3 regions of the Mesorhizobium cantuariense genome follow, and region 2 is predicted to be linked to each of the others. Evidence: predicted binding sites of a transcription regulator. Region 2 holds the regulator's gene; each other region holds the start of a gene.

Region 1 (6,017 bases), 3.3 Mb from region 2:
GTCATCAACCGCGCCACCCGCGCGATCAAGGACGCAGTGCCGGAGATCGGCATCATCACCGACGCCGCGCTCGACCCGTTCACCAGCCACGGCCATGACGGCATCCTGCGCGACGGCATCATCGTCAACGATGAGACGGTGGAACAGGTGACCACCGCGGCCGTCATCCAGGCGGCGGCCGGCGCCGACATCATTGCCCCGTCCGACATGATGGACGGCCGCATCGGCGCCATCCGCGACGCGCTCGACGCCAACGGTTTTCAGGACGTGGCGATCATGTCCTATGCGACCAAGTTCGCCTCGGCCTTCTACGGCCCCTATCGCGAGGCGGTGGGCACGGCCGGCCTGCTCAAGGGCGACAAGAAGACCTATTACATCGACCACGCCAATTCCGACGAGGCGGTGCGCGAGGCCGAGCAGGATATCGCCGAAGGCGCCGACATGCTGGTTGTCAAGCCGGGCCTGCCCTATCTCGACATCATCCGAAGGCTGAAGGACGAATTCCAGATGCCGACCTTCGCCTACCAGGTGTCGGGCGAGTATTCGATGATCAAGGCCGCGGGCGCCAATGGCTGGATCGATGGCGAGAAAGCGATGCTGGAGAGCCTGCTTGCCTTCAAGCGCGCCGGCTGCGACGGCATTTTGACCTATTTCGCGCCCGAAGTGGCGGAACTGCTGAAGGAAGGCCGCTAGGTCGTTTTGGAATTTTAACGCAATCCGCTAGAATGAATTCATGAGCAGGAATGAGGTCATAGAGCGATTGCAGAGAAATGCAGATGCCATCAAAGGCATGGGCGCGACTTCGCTTTATCTCTTCGGATCGACTTTGGGGGGCGGCGCAGGGCCAGACAGCGATCTCGACCTCTTCATCGATTATGATCCTGCAAGACGCTTTTCGCTGATAGATCTTGTCAGCATTAAGCAATTTCTTGAAGAGAAAATGTCAGCGGAGATCGATATCACCACCCGCGACAGCCTCAATCCCATGTTGAAGGCCGACATCGAACGATCTGCCGTGCGCATATTCTGATGGCAGTGCGCCGGCTCGAACCGATTCTAGCCGAAATCATGGAGGCCTTGGACGGCATCGCTGCTGCCGCCGTGGGCAAGACGCTGGATGACTTCAATAGCGACTGGCTGCTCCGACATGGCATCGAGCGCGGGATCGAAATCATTTCCGAAGCTGCCCGGCACATTCCGGATGATTTGGCAGCCCTTGCCTCCGAGATTCCATGGAAACAAGTTCGTGGGATAGGCAACATTTTGCGTCACGAATATCACAAGACCTCCGGTGCGATAGTATGGGCGGTGGTGACCGACAGCCTGCCGCCACTACGTCGTGCTATCGAACGTATGCTCGAAGCATCGCAGCGCCAATAATTGTGGCTGGCAGACAGCCTGCGGCCGCATCCTGTTTCGCCGGCGCGGCTACCGGCTTGTCTTCAGAACCGACAGTCCGATCGTTGCCTCGAAAATACCACTTGCAAATCGCAATCAGTTTGCTATCAAAACACCGCTTGCAAAATACAACTGGTTATCGAGGAGGCTCTCATGTCCAAACTTCGTGTCAACGCTTTCAGCCTGTCGCTCGACGGCTATGGCGCCGGTCCCGATCAGGATCTGCAAAATCCGCTCGGCGTCGGTGGGGAATCCTTGCACAAGTGGTTTGTCGACACCCGCACCTTCCGTGAGATGGTGCTCGGACAGGATGGCGGCACCACCGATATCAACGAGGCGTTCGCGGCGCGCAGTTTCGAAAATGTCGGCGCCTGGATTCTCGGCCGCAACATGTTCGGGCCGATCCGCGGCGAATGGCCTGACGACAGCTGGAAAGGCTGGTGGGGCGACAACCCGCCGTACCATGTGCCGGTTTTCGTGCTGACGCACCACGAGCGCGAACCGATCGTCATGGAGGGCGGCACAACCTTTTACTTCATCACCGACGGCATCCATTCGGCGCTTGAACAGGCGAAAGCAGCGGCTGACGGCAAGGATGTGCGGGTCGGCGGCGGCGTCGACACAATCCGGCAATACCTCCAGGAGAAGCTGATCGACGAGATGCATCTGGCGATCGCGCCGGTGCTGCTCGGCAAGGGGGAGAACCTTTTTGCCGGCCTCGACATGCTCAAGCTCGGTTATCTCTGCAGCGAGCAGGTGGCGACGCCGCTCGCCACGCACGTCACCATCAAGCGGGCATAGTTCTTTACCCTCCCCGCGTCGGGGAGGGTAAAGACGCTCAGTATTTCTCCGGCACGTAGAGCTCGCGCGGCAGCGTCTGGCGCTCGTATTCGGGATTGAAAACGCGCTCCGGCAGCGTGATCTCCTCGTGCGGGACCTCTTCATAGGGCATCTGCTTGAGCAGGTGGTCGATGCAGTTCAGCCGCGCCCGCTTCTTGTCGTTGCCTTCGACGATGAACCACGGGGCTTCCGGGATGTTGGTGCGGACGAAGGTCTCTTCCTTGGCCTTGGTGTACTGCTCCCAGCGCACGCGCGACTGCAGGTCCATCGGTGACAATTTCCACTGCTTCATCGGATCGTGGATGCGCATCAGGAAGCGCATCTGCTGCTCCTCGTCGGTGATCGAGAACCAGTATTTGACCACGGTGATGCCCGAGCGGACCAGCATGCGCTCGAACTCAGGCACGTCGCGGAAGAATTCTTCCACCTGATCGGGCTGGGCGAAGCCCATCACCCGCTCGACGCCCGAGCGGTTGTACCAGGAGCGGTCGAACAGCACGATCTCGCCGCCAGCCGGCAGATGCGGGACATAGCGCTGGAAATACCATTGCGACTTCTCGCGCTCGGTCGGTGCCGGCAGTGCCACGACACGGCAGATGCGCGGATTGAGCCGCTGGGTGATGCGCTTGATGACGCCGCCCTTGCCGGCCGAGTCGCGCCCCTCGAAGATCACCACCAGCTTCTTCTTGTGGTAGGCGACCCAGGACTGCAGCTTGATCAATTCGGACTGCAAGGTGATCAGGTCGCGAAAATACTGCATGCGATCGATCGAAGGCGGATGCGCGTTCTTGTAGATCTTGGCGATCTCCATCGACAGCGCCGGCTCCGACATTTCGAGCTCATAGTCCTCGTCGAGCGTGTCGGCGAGATCGGCTTCAAGCCAGTCCTTGGCAGGAGAATTCTGTTTTAGCTCGGTCATGTCAGTTGCTCCGCTTGCAAGCTCTGTCGATCCACGTTCGGTGCCCCCAAACTCCCGGCTTGCGGTCCGGAACGACAACACCCTGAGCCGACTTCAATATAGGCCGGCAATGACGGTTTTATTGCAGCCCGGGCGTGATCCAGGCCGCTGCAAATCCCGCCAGGCACGATCGATCCGTCGTCCTGGCATGGAGACAAGCCGCCCAAATTGTCCTACAAATAGCGGCCACATTCGGCGCGCGCCCTCCCCCAGCCCCCTTCCCAACGCAATCGCGAGGACTGACATGGAATACCGCACCCTCGGCCGTTCCGGCCTGAAAGTTTCGACACTGACCATGGGCACCATGACTTTCGGCGGCGCCGGCGCGTTTTCGGCGGTCGGCAAGACCGACCTCGACGAAGCGCGCCGGATGATCGATCTCTGCATCGATGCCGGCATCAACGTCATCGACACCGCCAATGTCTATTCGAACGGCATTTCGGAAGAGATCATCGGCGAAGCGCTCGGCGGCAAGCGCAAAGGCGACGTGCTGATCGCCTCCAAGGCACGGATGCGGATCGGTAACGGTCCGAACGATGAAGGCCTGTCGCGCCATCACCTGATCCGCGAATGCGAGAAGAGCCTGAAGCGGCTCAAGACCGACGTCATCGACATCTACTTCCTGCACGAATGGGATGGCGCAACACCGCTGGAGGAGACCATCGCGGCGCTCGATACTTTGGTTGCGCAAGGCAAGATCCGCTATGTCGGCTGCTCCAACTATTCCGGCTGGCAGGTGATGAAGGCGCTCGGCATCAGCGACAGCCATCACCAGCCGCGCTTCGTCACCCAGCAGATCCACTACACGCTGGAAGCGCGCGAGGCGGAGTATGAATTGCTGCCGATTTCCGTCGACCAGGGGCTGGGCGTGCTGGTCTGGAGCCCGCTTGCCGGCGGATTGCTGTCCGGCAAATACCGCCGCGACAGCCCCACCGCTCGGCAGCTCGCCGGCTGGTCCGAACCGCCGATCCGCGACGAGGACCGGCTGTGGCGGATCGTCGACGTGCTTGTCGAGATCGGCACGCAGCGCGGTGTGTCGGCAGCGCAGGTGGCACTGGCTTGGCTGCTTGGCCGGCCGGCCGTCAGTTCGCTGGTGATCGGCGGCAGGACCGAAACGCAGTTCAGGGACAACATCGCAGCGGCAAGCCTGGTGCTTGCCGGCGACGAGCGCGGTCGCCTCGACGCGGTCAGCCGGCCGCCCTTGCTCTATCCCTACTGGCACCAGCAACTGACGGCAAAAGACCGCTTCGGCCCCGCCGACCTGGTTCTGGACCGAAGCGGCATCTGAGCCGAGGCCCGCGGCGCGCTAACCTTGGATAAACCGCCAGACCTCTGGATCGGGCTCGATCTGGCCGCTGAGCACAAAATATTTGTACAGCACGAGCAGGGAGATCGCCCGCTCGTCCTGCTCGTTGGAGAATTGGCGGCAATAGGCATTGGCGGCGGCGATGATGCGTTCCGCCTCGGCCGGGTGTCGTTCGAAATAGCGTACCTTGTCCGTGACATCGGTGAAATCCGGGTCGAGCGGCACATAGTGGACACCGGCCTCGAGTTGCTTTTCCGCAAACCATGTCTCGTATGTCGGCAACGGCATCAGGCAGAGCGAATTGGAATTCAGGATCCATTTGAGATTGGTCGCCACGTCGTTGCCTTCGAGCGAGACGATGTAGCGGCAACGCAGCTGTTGGCTGATGCTGAGAAAAGGTTTGCTGTATTCGGCTGGCGCATACGGCTTGTGTGAGCCGGCGTCGCAGAACGGCAGATCGCGCACGGCGTCGATAAATCTCGTCCGTTTCGGATTGTTGAGATCGCCGCGCCAGACCACCACCGGGCGCTTGTCGGCGAAGGCAATTGCGTCGGCCGGCATGTGGAAGTGCCGGAACTTGTTGAATTTCATGATCACCGCATTGCCGTCGTCGGCGCAGATCGGCCGATCCTTGACGAGCGTCGGCACCTTCGGCACCTCGATGACGTCGCCGAATTCGATGTCGACGAGCAATGCCGGATCGAAATAGCGGGCGAACTCCCTGAGGTCGTAATAATACATGGTCGGCGTAGGGGGCAGCTTGTCGAGACGCACGGCAGCTGGGCTGGGCGAAAACGTATTCTGCAGCTTGTTGTAGTAATTCAGCCGCCGCCACACCGCCTCATCCGAGAGCCGGGCCTGTTCGAGGCGGCCCGCCAACCGTCGGCGGAAGAGTGCCTGCGGTGCGATATCGCGCAAGACGTTTCGCGCATAGTAGAAAACCCTTGCCGTCGTTCGTTGTATCGTGGCCATAATTCACTTGATCAAAACAAACGGGGCAGATCGCAGCTTGTTGATGCCCCGGCTCTCCCTACATCATTGTACCGAGCACGTTGCAAGCCCCGACCATCCTCGATGCGAACGGCCACTATCGCTTCAGCTGTTGTGTTTGACGGCTAATGCTCCTAGGCAGGACCATAGCCGCGAGGCAGTGAAAAAGGAGCCGATATGGCGCGACCACCAAACTACGATCAGGAACGCAAGGAACGCGACCGCCAGAAGGCGGCCAAGAAGGCCGAGAAGCTGGCAGCCAAGGTTGCCGCGCGCGAACGTTCGAAGCCCGAGGACGAGACCGAAACCGAAACCGAAACGGCAAAGTGACGGCAAAAGGCCCGCAGATGCGGGCCATGCCTCAATCCAGATTGTCGCCCGGACTACCGCCCTTGTATCAGGCAGGCGCCTTGTCGCTGATAAAGACGTCCACTTCGCGTGCTGCCGCGATGAAGGCGCGCCTGGCGTTCATCGCCGGCTTGTCGCCGGCCAGCGCGTCATGGCAAGCCTGCAGGGCAGCGCGAT
Region 2 (6,017 bases):
AGCGCGATGACCCAGAGCCAGGGATTTCCAAGCTGGAAGCCGATGACTCGAATGAGGAATTCGGCCTGCGCCACGCCCATGATCATACCGATCACGCCTTCGACGGAGCCGACCGAAAGGTCGATGTTGCGCATGACGATGACCAGCACCATGCCGGTCGCCATGATCGCGACCGAGGAGGTCTGCACCGAGAGGTTCCACAGATTGCGCGGCGTCAGGAAAAGCCCGCCCGACAGGATGTGTATGCCGACCCAGATGACCAGCAGCGCGCCGACCATGCCGAGCATGCGCGTGTCGAGCTCGGTAGCCTTGAGAAACCGCCCGGCGGCGCTGAGTTCAGATGCACGCGCCCGGTCCGCTGCAGTGCCGGCGACCGGCTGATTAGAGGTCGTGTCGGTCATGGATCCTCCCACCGGTTTGCCGTCTGACGCGGATGCCGGAACATGGATGCTATTTGCTTTCCGCAGTTATTTGAAGCGGAAGCCCCTTGAGAAACGCCGCGGCCTTTGGGCCGCGGCGCCGAGATTTCGAACCGATAGCGACCCGGTTTTAGTTGCAGGCCGCGACGCTGCCGGCGGCGACGCCCGCGCAGACTTCGTCTTTCTTGATCCAGCCGGCGTCGATGACGACGTTGAGATTGTCCTTGGTGATGGCAACCGGGGTCAGGAACAGCGACTTGACGGTATTGCCGCCTGGTGTCGTGAAGTCCTTGGCGCCGGCAATGTCGCTCGTCTTCTTGCCGTCGGCGAGCTGCGAGGCGATCTCTGCAGCGTTCTTGCCCAGTTCGCGTGCGTCCTTCCACACCGACACGGTCTGCGTGCCGAGCGCGATGCGGTTCAGCGCGGCGTGGTCGCCGTCCTGACCCGAGACCGGCACGGTGCCGGCCAACCCTTGAGCCGTCAGCGCCGCGACGACGCCGCCGGCGGTGCCGTCATTGGCCGCGACCACCGCATCGACCTTGTTGTCGTTGGCGGTCAGGAACTGTTCCATGTTCTTCTGGGCATTGGCGGGCAGCCAGCCGTCCGTATAGGCCTCGCCGACATTCTTGATCTTGCCGCTGTCTATGGCTTCCTTGAGCACTTCCATCGAGCCCGAGAACAGGAAATCGGCATTCGGATCGGCACCCGAACCCTTGATGAAGACATAGTTGCCTTCCGGCTTGGCCTTGAACACTTCGCGGGCCTGCATGCGGCCGACTTCCTTATTGTCGAAAGTCAGGTAGAAGACATCCTTGTTCTCGATCAGCCGGTCATAGCCGACGACCGGAATGCCTTCATCCAGCGCCTTCTGCACCGCCGGGCCGATGGCCGAGGCATCCTGCGCCAGGATGATCAGCGCGTTGGCGCCCTGCGAGATCAGGCTTTCGACATCGGTGAGCTGCTTACCGGGATTGGACTGCGCATCGGCGGAGATGTACTTGTCGCCGGCGGCCTCGATCGCCGTCTTCATGGCGGCCTCGTCGGTCTTCCAGCGCTCCTCCTGGAAGTTGGACCACGAAACGCCGATGACCTTGTCCTTGGCCTGTGCGACCGACACGAGCGTCAGCGACATGGCGACACCCGCCAGGATGGCGGCTGTGAATCTTTTCATATTATCCTCCCTGCGCCGCGTATGGCGCGACCAAACTGACCCGAAGGCCGGCACAGAGGCTCTATTTTTTCGAGCCTCGAAAAAATACTGATCCAACACCCGAACGCTGTCAACATCGATTCTGATGGATTTTGATGTCCTTCAGAATTTTTTTCGAGCCTCGGAATAAATAAGTGACAGGGCGGGCCGCTTCTGCCAGTATTTGACCGCGTTGCCGGCAGCGTTCCAGGGGCAGGAAGAACCGCGGCGACCGGGAGGATGTGAAGAAACATGTCGGTCGGAATCCGCCACGACGATTTGCGCCGCCGCAACCGCGCGATGGTGATCGCAGCCGTGCGCCGCGCCGGACAACCGTCACGCACCGAGATCGCCGCGACCACGGGCCTCAGCCACTCGACCATATCGGCGATCTCCTCCGACCTGATCGGCGAAGGCATCCTGACCGAAAGCAAACCGAGCGAGGCCGGCTCGCTCAAACGCGGTCGGCCGCAGGTCGGCCTCAGCCTCAATCCGGAAGCGGCGGCGGTGATGACCGTCGTTCTGTCGCTGAATTTTCTCTCCGTTGCCGTCATCGACTATGCCGGCCAGGTGATCGCCGAGGAGCAGCGCAGGCTGGACACGCTGACGATGCCGCGCGAGGCGCTGATCGGCGAATGCACGGCAATCGTGCGGCGCCGCCTCGAAGACCCCGATCTTGACGTGCGCAGCATCGCCCGCATCGCTCTGGCGATCCAGGGCATCACCGACACCCATGCCCGCGCCATGCTGTGGTCGCCGATCACGCCTCACACCGACATCGCCTTCGCCGACATACTCGAAGACGAGTTCGGCATCCCCGCCACCATGGAAAACGACTGCAACATGATGGCTATAGCACTGCGCTGGCGCGACCCTGATCGCTACCGCGACGATTTCATCGCCATTCTTCTATCGCACGGCATCGGCATGGGCCTGGTGCTGAAGGGCGAGCTGTTCACCGGCACCCATTCCTCGGGCGGCGAGTTCGGCCACATGATCCACCGGCCGAACGGCGCGCTCTGCCGCTGCGGGCGGCGCGGCTGCGTCGAAGCCTATGCCGGCAACTACGCCATCTGGCGCAGCGCAAGGCAATTGGGTGAGGACGCAGAACCCGTCGCCGATGTCAGCGACGCCGACATGCGTGCCCTGGCCACCGCGGCCCGCGAAAGCGACGGACCCGAGCGCGAGGCCTATCGCAAGGCCGGCGAAGCGCTCGGCTACGGCCTCGGCAGCCTGTTCGCGCTGATCGATCCGGCGCCCGTAGCCATGGTCGGGGTCAGCGCCGCTGCCTTCGACTTGATCGAGCCGGCATTGCGCAAGGCGATTGCCCAGACCGCCGGCGGCCAGCACTCGAAATCGATTTCCTTCGACACCGAGCCGAACGAACTGCCGCTGATCCGCGAAGGCTGCGCCATGCGTGCGCTGACCTTCGTCGACCAGGAGATTTTCGCACCCGGCGCGCAAACAAGATCCGGCCTCGCCGGCAAGAACGTGGCGTGAATTCAAACGGGCGAGTTCAATCCTCACGGATCGCGTAGCCCGCTCCACGAATGGTGCGGATGACGTCGGGCATGCGGCCGTTGTTGACGGCCTTGCGCAGCCGGCCGACATGCACATCCACCGTGCGCTCGTCGATGTAGATCGTCTCGCCCCAGACATTGTCGAGCAGCTGGCTGCGCGAGAAGACGCGGCCGGGATGGCGCATCATGAATTCGAGCAGGCGGAACTCGGTCGGTCCAAGCCTGATCTCGCTCTTCTTGCGATAGACCCGGTGCGATTCACGGTCGAGCACGATATCGCCGACCTTCAGCACACTGGACAGCACCTCCGGCTTGGCGCGGCGCAGCAGCGCCTTGACCCTGGCCATGAATTCCGGTGTCGAGAACGGCTTGACCAGATAATCGTCGGCGCCGGTCGACAGACCGCGCACGCGGTCGCTCTCCTCGCCACGCGCGGTCAGCATGATGATCGGCAGCCGCTCGGTCTCGGGACGCATTCTTAGCCGACGACAGAGTTCGATACCGGAAACCGCAGGCACCATCCAGTCGAGCACCAGAAGGTCGGGAACGTTCTCCTGCAGCCGGATCTCGGCCTCGTCACCGCGCGTCACCACCTCGACCTGATAGCCTTCGGATTCGAGATTGTAGCGGAGCAGCACGCCTAGCGGCTCCTCATCCTCCACCACCATGATGCGTGGCGCGATCATCGACTGGTCATCCCTGTCATGCGGCCGGCGCGGACATTGCCGTCTCGTCCTGCTTCGGACGATTGGCGGGCAGCTGCGTGCCGGTCAAAACATAATAGGCATTTTCAGCGATGTTGGTCACGTGGTCGCCGATGCGCTCGAGGTTCTTGGCGCAGAACAACAGATGCGTGCAGGCAGTGATGTTGCGCGGGTCTTCCATCATGTAGGTCAGCAGTTCACGGAACACCGAGGTGTATTTGACGTCGATGCGCTCGTCGTTGTTTCTGAGCGTGGCAAGCGCTGCCGCGTCAGCGGCGGCATACTCGTCGATGACGCCCTGCACCTGGATCAGCACCAGCTGCGCCATCCCGTCGATCGAATGCGACAGGTCGCGCGGCGTGACGCTCAGGCCGACAGTGCCGACGCGTTTGGCAATGTTCTTGGCAAGGTCGCCGATGCGCTCGAGGTCGCCGGCCATGCGGATCGAACCGACCACCGCACGCAGGTCGTTGGCCATCGGCTGGCGCTTGGCGATCAGCGTGATGGCGCGATCGTCCAACTCGCGCTGGCGTGCATCCATGATGGCATCGTCGGAAACCACCCGCTGCGCCAGCGCATTGTCCGAATTGAGCAATGCCTTGGTCGAGCCACTGACCATCGAGCGGGCGAGATCGCCCATGTCGCGGATCAGCTGGCTGACCTGCTCCAGATCCTCATCGAAAGATGCGACGGTATGTTCACCCATGATCTTCGTCCCTCGTATGCTGAACTCAGCCGAACCGGCCGGTGATGTAGTCCTGGGTGCGCTTGTCGTCGGGGGTGGTGAACATCTTGTCGGTGGCTCCCTCCTCGACCAGATAGCCAAGATGGAACATCGCGGTGCGCTGCGACACGCGCGCCGCCTGCTGCATCGAGTGGGTGACGATGACGATCGTATAGTTCTGACGCAGTTCGTCGATCAGTTCCTCGACGCGAGCGGTGGCGATCGGGTCGAGCGCCGAACACGGCTCGTCCATCAGGATCACCTCGGGCGACACGGCGATGGCGCGCGCAATGCACAGACGCTGCTGCTGGCCACCGGAAAGGCCGGTGCCAGGTTCCTGCAAGCGGTCCTTGACCTCGTTCCAGATTGCCGCCTTCTTCAGGCTCGACTCGACGATCTGATCCATGTCGGCCTTGCGCTTGGCCAGTCCGTGGATGCGCGGGCCATAGGCGACGTTCTCGTAGATCGACTTGGGAAACGGATTGGGCTTCTGGAACACCATGCCGACGCGCGCCCTGAGCTCGACGACGTCGATGTTCTTGTCGTAGATATCCTCTTCGTCGAGCGTTATCTTGCCGATTACCCGCGCTGAATCGATGGTGTCGTTCATGCGGTTGAGGCAGCGCAGGAAGGTGGACTTGCCGCAGCCGGAGGGGCCGATCAGCGCGGTCACCTGATTGAGGCGGACGTCGAGATCGACGTCGAACAGCGCCTGCTTCTCGCCGTAGAACACGCCGACCTTGTCGCCGCGCATTTTGATCACTTCGTTCGACTTGGCGTTCACCTTGTCGCCCACTGCGTTTTCAAGGGACTGTTCGGTCATGATGTTCATACCAAAATGCCTTTTTTCTACCAGCGCCGCTCGAACCGACGCCGAAGCACGATCGCGGTGATGTTCATGGCCATGAGGAAGACGAGCAGGATGATGATGGCGCCGGACATGCGCTCGACGAAGGCGCGTTCGGCCTCGTTCGCCCACATATAGATCTGCACCGGCAGCGCGGTGGCCGGATCGAAAGGCGTCGTCGGAGGATCGGCGACGAAGGCGACCATGCCGATCAGCAGCAGCGGCGCGGTTTCGCCGAGCGCACGCGCAAGACCGATGATGGTGCCGGTGAGGATGCCGGGCGCGGCAAGCGGCAGGATGTGGTGGAACACCATCTGCATCTTGGAGGCGCCGAGACCAAGGGCTGCCGAGCGGATCGACGGCGGCACGGCGGCAAGTGCCGCGCGCGTCGCGATGATGATCGTCGGCAGCGTCATCAGCGTCAGCACCAGGCCGCCGACGAAAGCGGCGGAGCGCGGCATGCCTAGGAAATTGATAAACACCGCGAGGCCGAGCAGGCCGAAGACGATCGACGGCACCGCGGCCAGATTGTTGATATTGACTTCGATCAGGTCGGTGAAGCGGTTCTTCTTGGCGAACTCCTCCAGATAGATGGAGGCGGCGACACCGATTGG
Region 3 (6,017 bases), 4.2 Mb from region 2:
TCGGTCCGAGTGCCAGCGTGCGGGCACGCAGTTCCTCGACCTCCGGCAGATCGACATGGCCGGCCGGCATCTGCGGGTGGGAGATGCCATAAGTCGGCAAGATCTCACGCAGCGAGGTATCGAGCTTGTTCAGCGCGACGTCGACGATCGCTTGCGCCGGGTTGCTGAACTTCTCGCGCCTGACGCGGCGCGCCACCTGGTGCATCGATTCCGTCAGGGCGGCCGTGAAATCGGCTTCCTCGATCAGGCTGGCGATCAGATCGAGCTGTTCGTAAGGCAAGTCCTCCTTCATCAGCGCGGCCGTGTAGGAACGGATGTCGCGGCTGAGGATGTCGGTGGCGAGATAGTGTTCGCCCGGATCCGACGGCGCCTTCTTGGAAGAGCGTGCGATGTCGAGGAACATGGCCCCGGCCTGCAGGTGACGAGCCGTCTCCTGCTGCACGGCGGGAACGGCCTGGGCAAAATCGCTGGCCAGTTTGCGGTCGAGGAATTTTGGTGTCGAGTAATCCTCCGCGTCTTCAGCATCCGTGCGGCCGACACGCGACAGAACCCGCTCGAACACGCCGATGAACGGGAACAGCAGCACTGTGTTGAAGACGTTGAAGAAGGTCGAGTAGAGGCCGACCGCGATCGGCACCAGAGGGAAGGTTTCCTTGCCGTCGACGATCACCGGAATGGCCGGATCGCCGCCGAAGAACTGCATGGCCCATTCCAGCACCTGGATGGAGACGAAGAACAGCGGGATGGTGATGCACACGCCGATGATGTTGAACGAGATGTGCGCATAGGCGGTCCGCTTGGCATTCTTCGAAAGATTGAGCGAAGCCATCCACGACGTGATCGTGGTGCCGAGATCGGCGCCGAGCGAGAAGGCGACGGCGGTCGTCCAGTCGAGAATGCCCGCTGCGCCAAGGCCCATGACAATGCCGATCGTCGCCGAGGACGAGTGGATCATCGCGGTCACGCCGGCGGCGATGAACACACATTTGAGCAGGTTGAGGTAGGAGTCGGCGGTGAGGGTCTGCAGCAGCGCCATGACTTCGGGCAGGTTGCGAAGCGGGCGCAGGCCGCCGGTCATCAGATTGAGGCCGTAGAAGATCAGCGCGAAACCCATGCAGGCGAGCGCTATGTTCTTCACCTTTTCGCTTTTGGCGAAGCAGTAGACCAGCGAAAACACGCCGGCCAGGATCAATCCGAGCGGACCGAGCGGCAGGGCGATCAGCCCGTTGCCGAGCGTGGTGCCGACGTTGGCGCCCATGATCACGCTGATCGCCGGCCGCAGGGCGATGACACCGGCATTGACCAGGCCGACGACCATGACGCTCATCGCCGTCGACGACTGGATGACGCCTGTGATCAGCGTTCCCGCCAGAACGCCCTTGATCGGCGTTCCGGCTGCCTTGGCGAGAAAGTCGCGCATCCGGTTGACCGACAGCGCCTGGATGCCGTTTGCCATGAAATCCAGACCGAGCATGAAGATGCCCAAGCCGCCGATCACCGGCACGAGGATGTCCTTGAAGATATCTATGTCCATTTCAGGCAGTCCCCCAACAAGTCGCCACGACGACGCGGTATGAGTTCAGTTGCTGCACAAGGCAGCTTTCGCTCGGGTTCAGTTTCCGACCGGCAATTGCCTTGCCCAATACTGTTCGATCTGGTCAACGAGTGCTTTCGGCAGCGGCACATAGCCGAGTGCGGTGGCGTCGCCGGCGCCTTGTGCGAAGGCGAGCCGGAAAAGATCATGCACGCGGCGATAGCGATGTTCCGTACGGCCCGAGACCTGGACGACGGCGAACACCGCCGTGCTGATCGGGTACGCACCATCTCCGCTGCGATTGGTGAGGGAGGCGAAGAAGTCGGTCGTTTCCTCCCAGGCGACGGAGGTGGCCGCTGCTTGCACGCCCTGCGGGTCCGGTTTGACGAAACGGCCGGATTTGTTCTGGACCGCCGCGAAGGGGAGGCCGGCGCGAAGCACCTGGCCGTATTCGGCATAGGCGATCGCCCCTTTGGTGGCTGCAACGGCACGAAGAAGCGCCTGCGTGCCTTCAGCACCTGTCCCGAGCGGCCAGTCGATCAGCGTGTCGGTCCCGAGCTTCGTCTTCCATTCTTCGCTTGTCGACGACAGAAACTCGGTGAAGACGTAGGTCGAGCCCGAACCGTCCTGCCGATGGATGACGCCGATGGCGAGATCGGGAAGGGCTATGTCGGGGTTGAGCGCCTGGATCGCGGGATCGGACCAGGACTTGATCTTGCCGAGATAGATGTCGGCGATCACCGCGCCGGAGAGGCGCAGGCCTTGTTCAGGCAGGCCATCGAGATTGGTGACCACCGCTATGCCGCCCATGACGATCGGAAATTGCCGCTGGCCGTTCCTGGCGAGATCGCTTGGCGGCACAGGAACATCCGTGGCGGCGAAATCCAGCTCGGGCTGCGCAAGCCGCATGAGGCCGGCAAGGGAGCCGACCGGCTCATAGTCGACGGTCCAGTCCAGCGTGAAGAAGTCGCCGCCGTCGGCGCGCGCATCCTTGTAGGCTGTTGCCCACTTGCCGATGATCGGCGCGGCCAGGGTCGATCCGGCGCCGCGAATAGGCTCGGCCTGCGCAGCGGACCCGATCATGGCCCCGATGATGGCAAAGGCGAGCGTAGCCGCCAATCCCGAGACCGTCGGCCTTGCACCGCGCAATGACGCCAAAATCATTGAAAACATAAATAGAATCCTGATTGTACCGCCACGCCATTATGGGCGCACATCAACAGTCAGACGCCGATGAAATGAGGCGCTGGCCAAAAACAAGATCGCTCTTGTCTTGTATTAATTTTTCTTAACGATTGGATGACAGAGGTCGTGCCGGGAAAAGCTTTTCGGCTGTACCGAGAAAGCTTCCAGCTGCAAAAATCCGGATAAAAGGCCGGATCGCTTCAAAGCCGAATCCGGCTCTTGTTTTTATCCGGCGAGCTTTCCGCCGCGCATCGGTTGCGGCGCGCCGGTCGTGCTCGGAAAGCTGATCGGCAGGCCGCGCAGCACGCGCACCGCGAGGAAGGCAAAACACTCCGCCTCGACCGCGTCGCCGCTCCAGCCGAGGCTCTCGGCCTGCACCACTTCGACACCGGCACGGGTTGCCAGCATCGCCATCATTGTCGGGTTGTGGCGGCCGCCGCCGCTGACCACCAATTTTCTAGGCCGGTGTGGCAGAAGGTCGAGGGCCTTGCCGACGGCGCCGGCGGTGAAGGCGGTCAACAGGGCCGCACCGTCCTCGGCGCTCAGGCCGTCCGCCATCGCGGCACCGAAGTCGAAACGGTCCAGCGATTTGGGATAGGGCTTGGTCAGATAGGGGTGCTGCAACAGCTTGGCGAGCCGGGCCTCGTCGACCGTTCCCGCTCGGCCAAGCGCGCCGTCGCGGTCCATTTCGCCAAGCCCCTTCGACTTGATGAAATCGTTCAGCGGCGCGTTGGCGGGGCCGGTGTCGAAGGCAATGACATTGTCGGCGCCGTCCCACCAGGTGATGTTGGCGACGCCACCGAGATTGAGCACGGCCACCTCGCCGCTGGCGCCGGCGCTGCGCATCAGCGCGGTGTGATAGGCAGCAGCCAATGGCGCGCCTTGCCCGCCGGCGCGCATGTCGGCCGAGCGGAAATCGTAGGCGACCTTGGTGCCCAAGAGGGCATGCATCAGCTCGCCGTCGCCGAGCTGCCGGGTCTGGCCGAGACGTCCGACTTGCGGTGCACGATGCAGCACGGTCTGGCCGTGAAAACCGACGACGCCGATATCGGCTATAGTCATCCCATAGGCTTCGACCAATTCCCTGACCGCCGCCGACTGGGCACGCGTCAGGGCTTCCTCCGCGGTGCGAAAAATCGCCGGCTCCGGCCCGACAAAATTCCAGGCCCGTGCCTCCGTCAGCGTCTCTTCCAGCAGGGTGCGGATCGACGGGGGATAGGGCATCAGCCGATAGGTGCCGAAATCGTCGATCCGTTCGCCATCGGTCTTGATCAGCGCGACGTCGATGTTGCCGTCAAGCACGGTGCCGGTCATCAGGCCGACGGCCCAGATTGGTTCCATTATTGCGCTCCATTCATGAGATCACCGACCGCTTGCCGAAGCTGAACGATTCCGCTGTCGAAATGACGTGTCGGATGGATCCGGTTGGTGAGCAAGGCCCAGGCCTTGCCTCTGTCGAAGTCGATCCACAGTCCGGTGCCGGTAAAGCCGGTGTGGCCAATGGTTCCCGGGCTGCACAGCGTCCCGCCGGACCAGCCCTCATAGGGACGCTCCCAGCCATGGGTGCGGGTGGCGGACAAGGGCGTGCGCATCAGCGCAATCGAGCGTCCAGAGGCGCCGGTCAGCAGCCCTTGCGCAAAATCGAGGACGGAAGCGGCCGTTCCGAACAGACCGGCATGCCCCGCACCTTGCAGCGCCGAGCAATTGTCGTCGTGGACCTCGCCGGACAGCACGCGGTGCCGCCAGGTGCAGTCCTCTGTCGCAGCGGCGACATTGGGCTCCGTGGACCAGGCAAAGCCCGGACCGGGCTCCATGTCGCGGATGGTCTTTCCCGAGAGCCGCTCGAGCGCGAAGCCGAGCAGGATGAAGTTGATGTCGGAGTAGACCGGGTCGCGGGCCTGCCATTCGCGCTGCAGGATGAAGGCGCGCAGCAGTTCGGGATCGCGCCCGTAAGTGTAGATCGGCTCGACGGCCGGAAAAGGCGTCTGGTGGCCGAGACATTGGCGGAACGTCACCTTCCGTTCCCAGGCCTCGGCATCATACTGGCGAAGGTCCGGCAGGGCAGAGACCAGCGGCGCATCGAGATCGATGGCGCCGTCTTCCGCCAGCGCCAGGATGCGCGGCGTCGTGAAGATGACCTTGGTTAGGGATGCCAGGTCGAACCAGGTGTTGTCCTGCATGGGGCGCGGCTTCGGCACGAGTTGGGCCGAGCCGATCGACCTGACGATGCGGTCGCCGTTACGGTCGACAATGCCGAGCACGCCGCCGGGAATGCGTTTTGTGGAAACTGCCGTGGCGAGCGGTTGGAAGGCATGGTCGAAGAGCTGGGCGAGGTCGCTCAATGCCGGCCTCCGCTCGAAAGTTGGCGATCCTTCGCGCCCCCCTCTGCCCTGCCGGGCATCTCCCCCTCTAGGGGGGAGATTGGCAGCTTCACGCCCCGCGTCTTATTCTTCGACGCTGGAAGTTGGCGAAAGCCAAGGTGACATCCAATCTCCCCCCTTGAGGGGGAGATGGCCGGCAGGCCAGAGGGGGGTGCTGCTGCGCTCACGCTTCCGCCCTCGCCATATGATCCCGCCCAAACTGCTCCCACCGCGCCGCCGCCGGCTCGAACCCTTGCGGGCGCACCAGCGAGGGAACCTGCCGCGTGTCGATCTCGAAATGCTCGTGACGACGGTCGATGGTCGGAACGGCGGCTATGAGCTTCTTCGTATAGGAATGCTTCGGCTTCGACAGCACCGAGGTCGCATCGCCGATCTCGACGATCTGGCCGGCATAGATGACGGCGATGCGGTGAGCGATCCGCTCGACGACCGCCATGTCATGCGAGATAAATAGGTAGGCGAGCCCAAACTCGCGCTGCAGGTCGACCAGCAGTTCCAGCACCTTGGCCTGCACCGAGACGTCCAGCGCTGACACCGCCTCATCGAGAACGACCACCGAAGGGTTGAGCATCAGCGCGCGGGCAATGCACAGCCTTTGCCGCTGGCCGCCCGAGAATTCATGGGGGTAGCGCTCCAGACTGTTTTTCGGCAGGCCGACGCGTTCCAGCAGGCTCGCCATCCTGGCCCGCGTTCCGGCATCCACCCGACCACCAGTGGCGATCACAGGTTCGGCCAGGATGCTCTCGATGCTGAGCCTCGGGTTGAGCGAGGCATAGGGGTTCTGGAACACCATCTGCACGGGCAGGGCGCTCTGCTCGGTCGAAGCCTTTCGGGCGCCGACCGAGAAGCTGCCGCGCGTCGACCGCACCAGTCCCAGCACGGCGCGCGCGGTGGTCGATTTGCCCGAACCGCTCTCG

What was found. The regulator PhoB, encoded in region 2, activates phosphate uptake and scavenging genes when phosphate is short. The targets are predictions, from matches to a motif close to TGTCATNNANCTGTCAT.
Region 1: the regulator PhoB is predicted to act here: its motif matches at 3,267-3,283, upstream of ppk2 (polyphosphate kinase 2).
Region 3: the regulator PhoB is predicted to act here: its motif matches at 2,823-2,839, upstream of pstS (phosphate ABC transporter substrate-binding protein PstS).

What each region holds. Positions count from the first base shown of each region.
Region 1 is NZ_JBHRVD010000001.1:2,745,827-2,751,843, reverse strand. It holds gene hemB (porphobilinogen synthase) at 1-693, shown strand, start outside; gene ACFOJ9_RS12905 (nucleotidyltransferase family protein) at 734-1,030, shown strand; gene ACFOJ9_RS12900 (HepT-like ribonuclease domain-containing protein) at 1,030-1,380, shown strand; gene ACFOJ9_RS12895 (dihydrofolate reductase family protein) at 1,552-2,199, shown strand; gene ppk2 (polyphosphate kinase 2) at 2,237-3,157, opposite strand; gene ACFOJ9_RS12885 (aldo/keto reductase) at 3,441-4,484, shown strand; gene ACFOJ9_RS12880 (glycosyl transferase family 90) at 4,503-5,474, opposite strand; gene ACFOJ9_RS12875 (hypothetical protein) at 5,670-5,822, shown strand; gene ACFOJ9_RS12870 (DUF982 domain-containing protein) at 5,890-6,017, opposite strand, start outside.
Region 2 is NZ_JBHRVD010000001.1:6,047,361-6,053,377, forward strand. It holds gene ACFOJ9_RS29505 (sugar ABC transporter permease) at 1-401, opposite strand, end outside; gene xylF (D-xylose ABC transporter substrate-binding protein) at 550-1,590, opposite strand; gene ACFOJ9_RS29515 (ROK family protein) at 1,861-3,108, shown strand; gene phoB (phosphate regulon transcriptional regulator PhoB) at 3,125-3,814, opposite strand; gene phoU (phosphate signaling complex protein PhoU) at 3,831-4,538, opposite strand; gene pstB (phosphate ABC transporter ATP-binding protein PstB) at 4,564-5,388, opposite strand; gene pstA (phosphate ABC transporter permease PstA) at 5,406-6,017, opposite strand, start outside.
Region 3 is NZ_JBHRVD010000001.1:1,839,003-1,845,019, forward strand. It holds gene ACFOJ9_RS08465 (Na/Pi cotransporter family protein) at 1-1,534, opposite strand, end outside; gene pstS (phosphate ABC transporter substrate-binding protein PstS) at 1,613-2,707, opposite strand; gene ACFOJ9_RS08475 (anhydro-N-acetylmuramic acid kinase) at 2,945-4,060, opposite strand; gene ACFOJ9_RS08480 (serine hydrolase domain-containing protein) at 4,060-5,061, opposite strand; gene ACFOJ9_RS08485 (ABC transporter ATP-binding protein) at 5,264-6,017, opposite strand, start outside.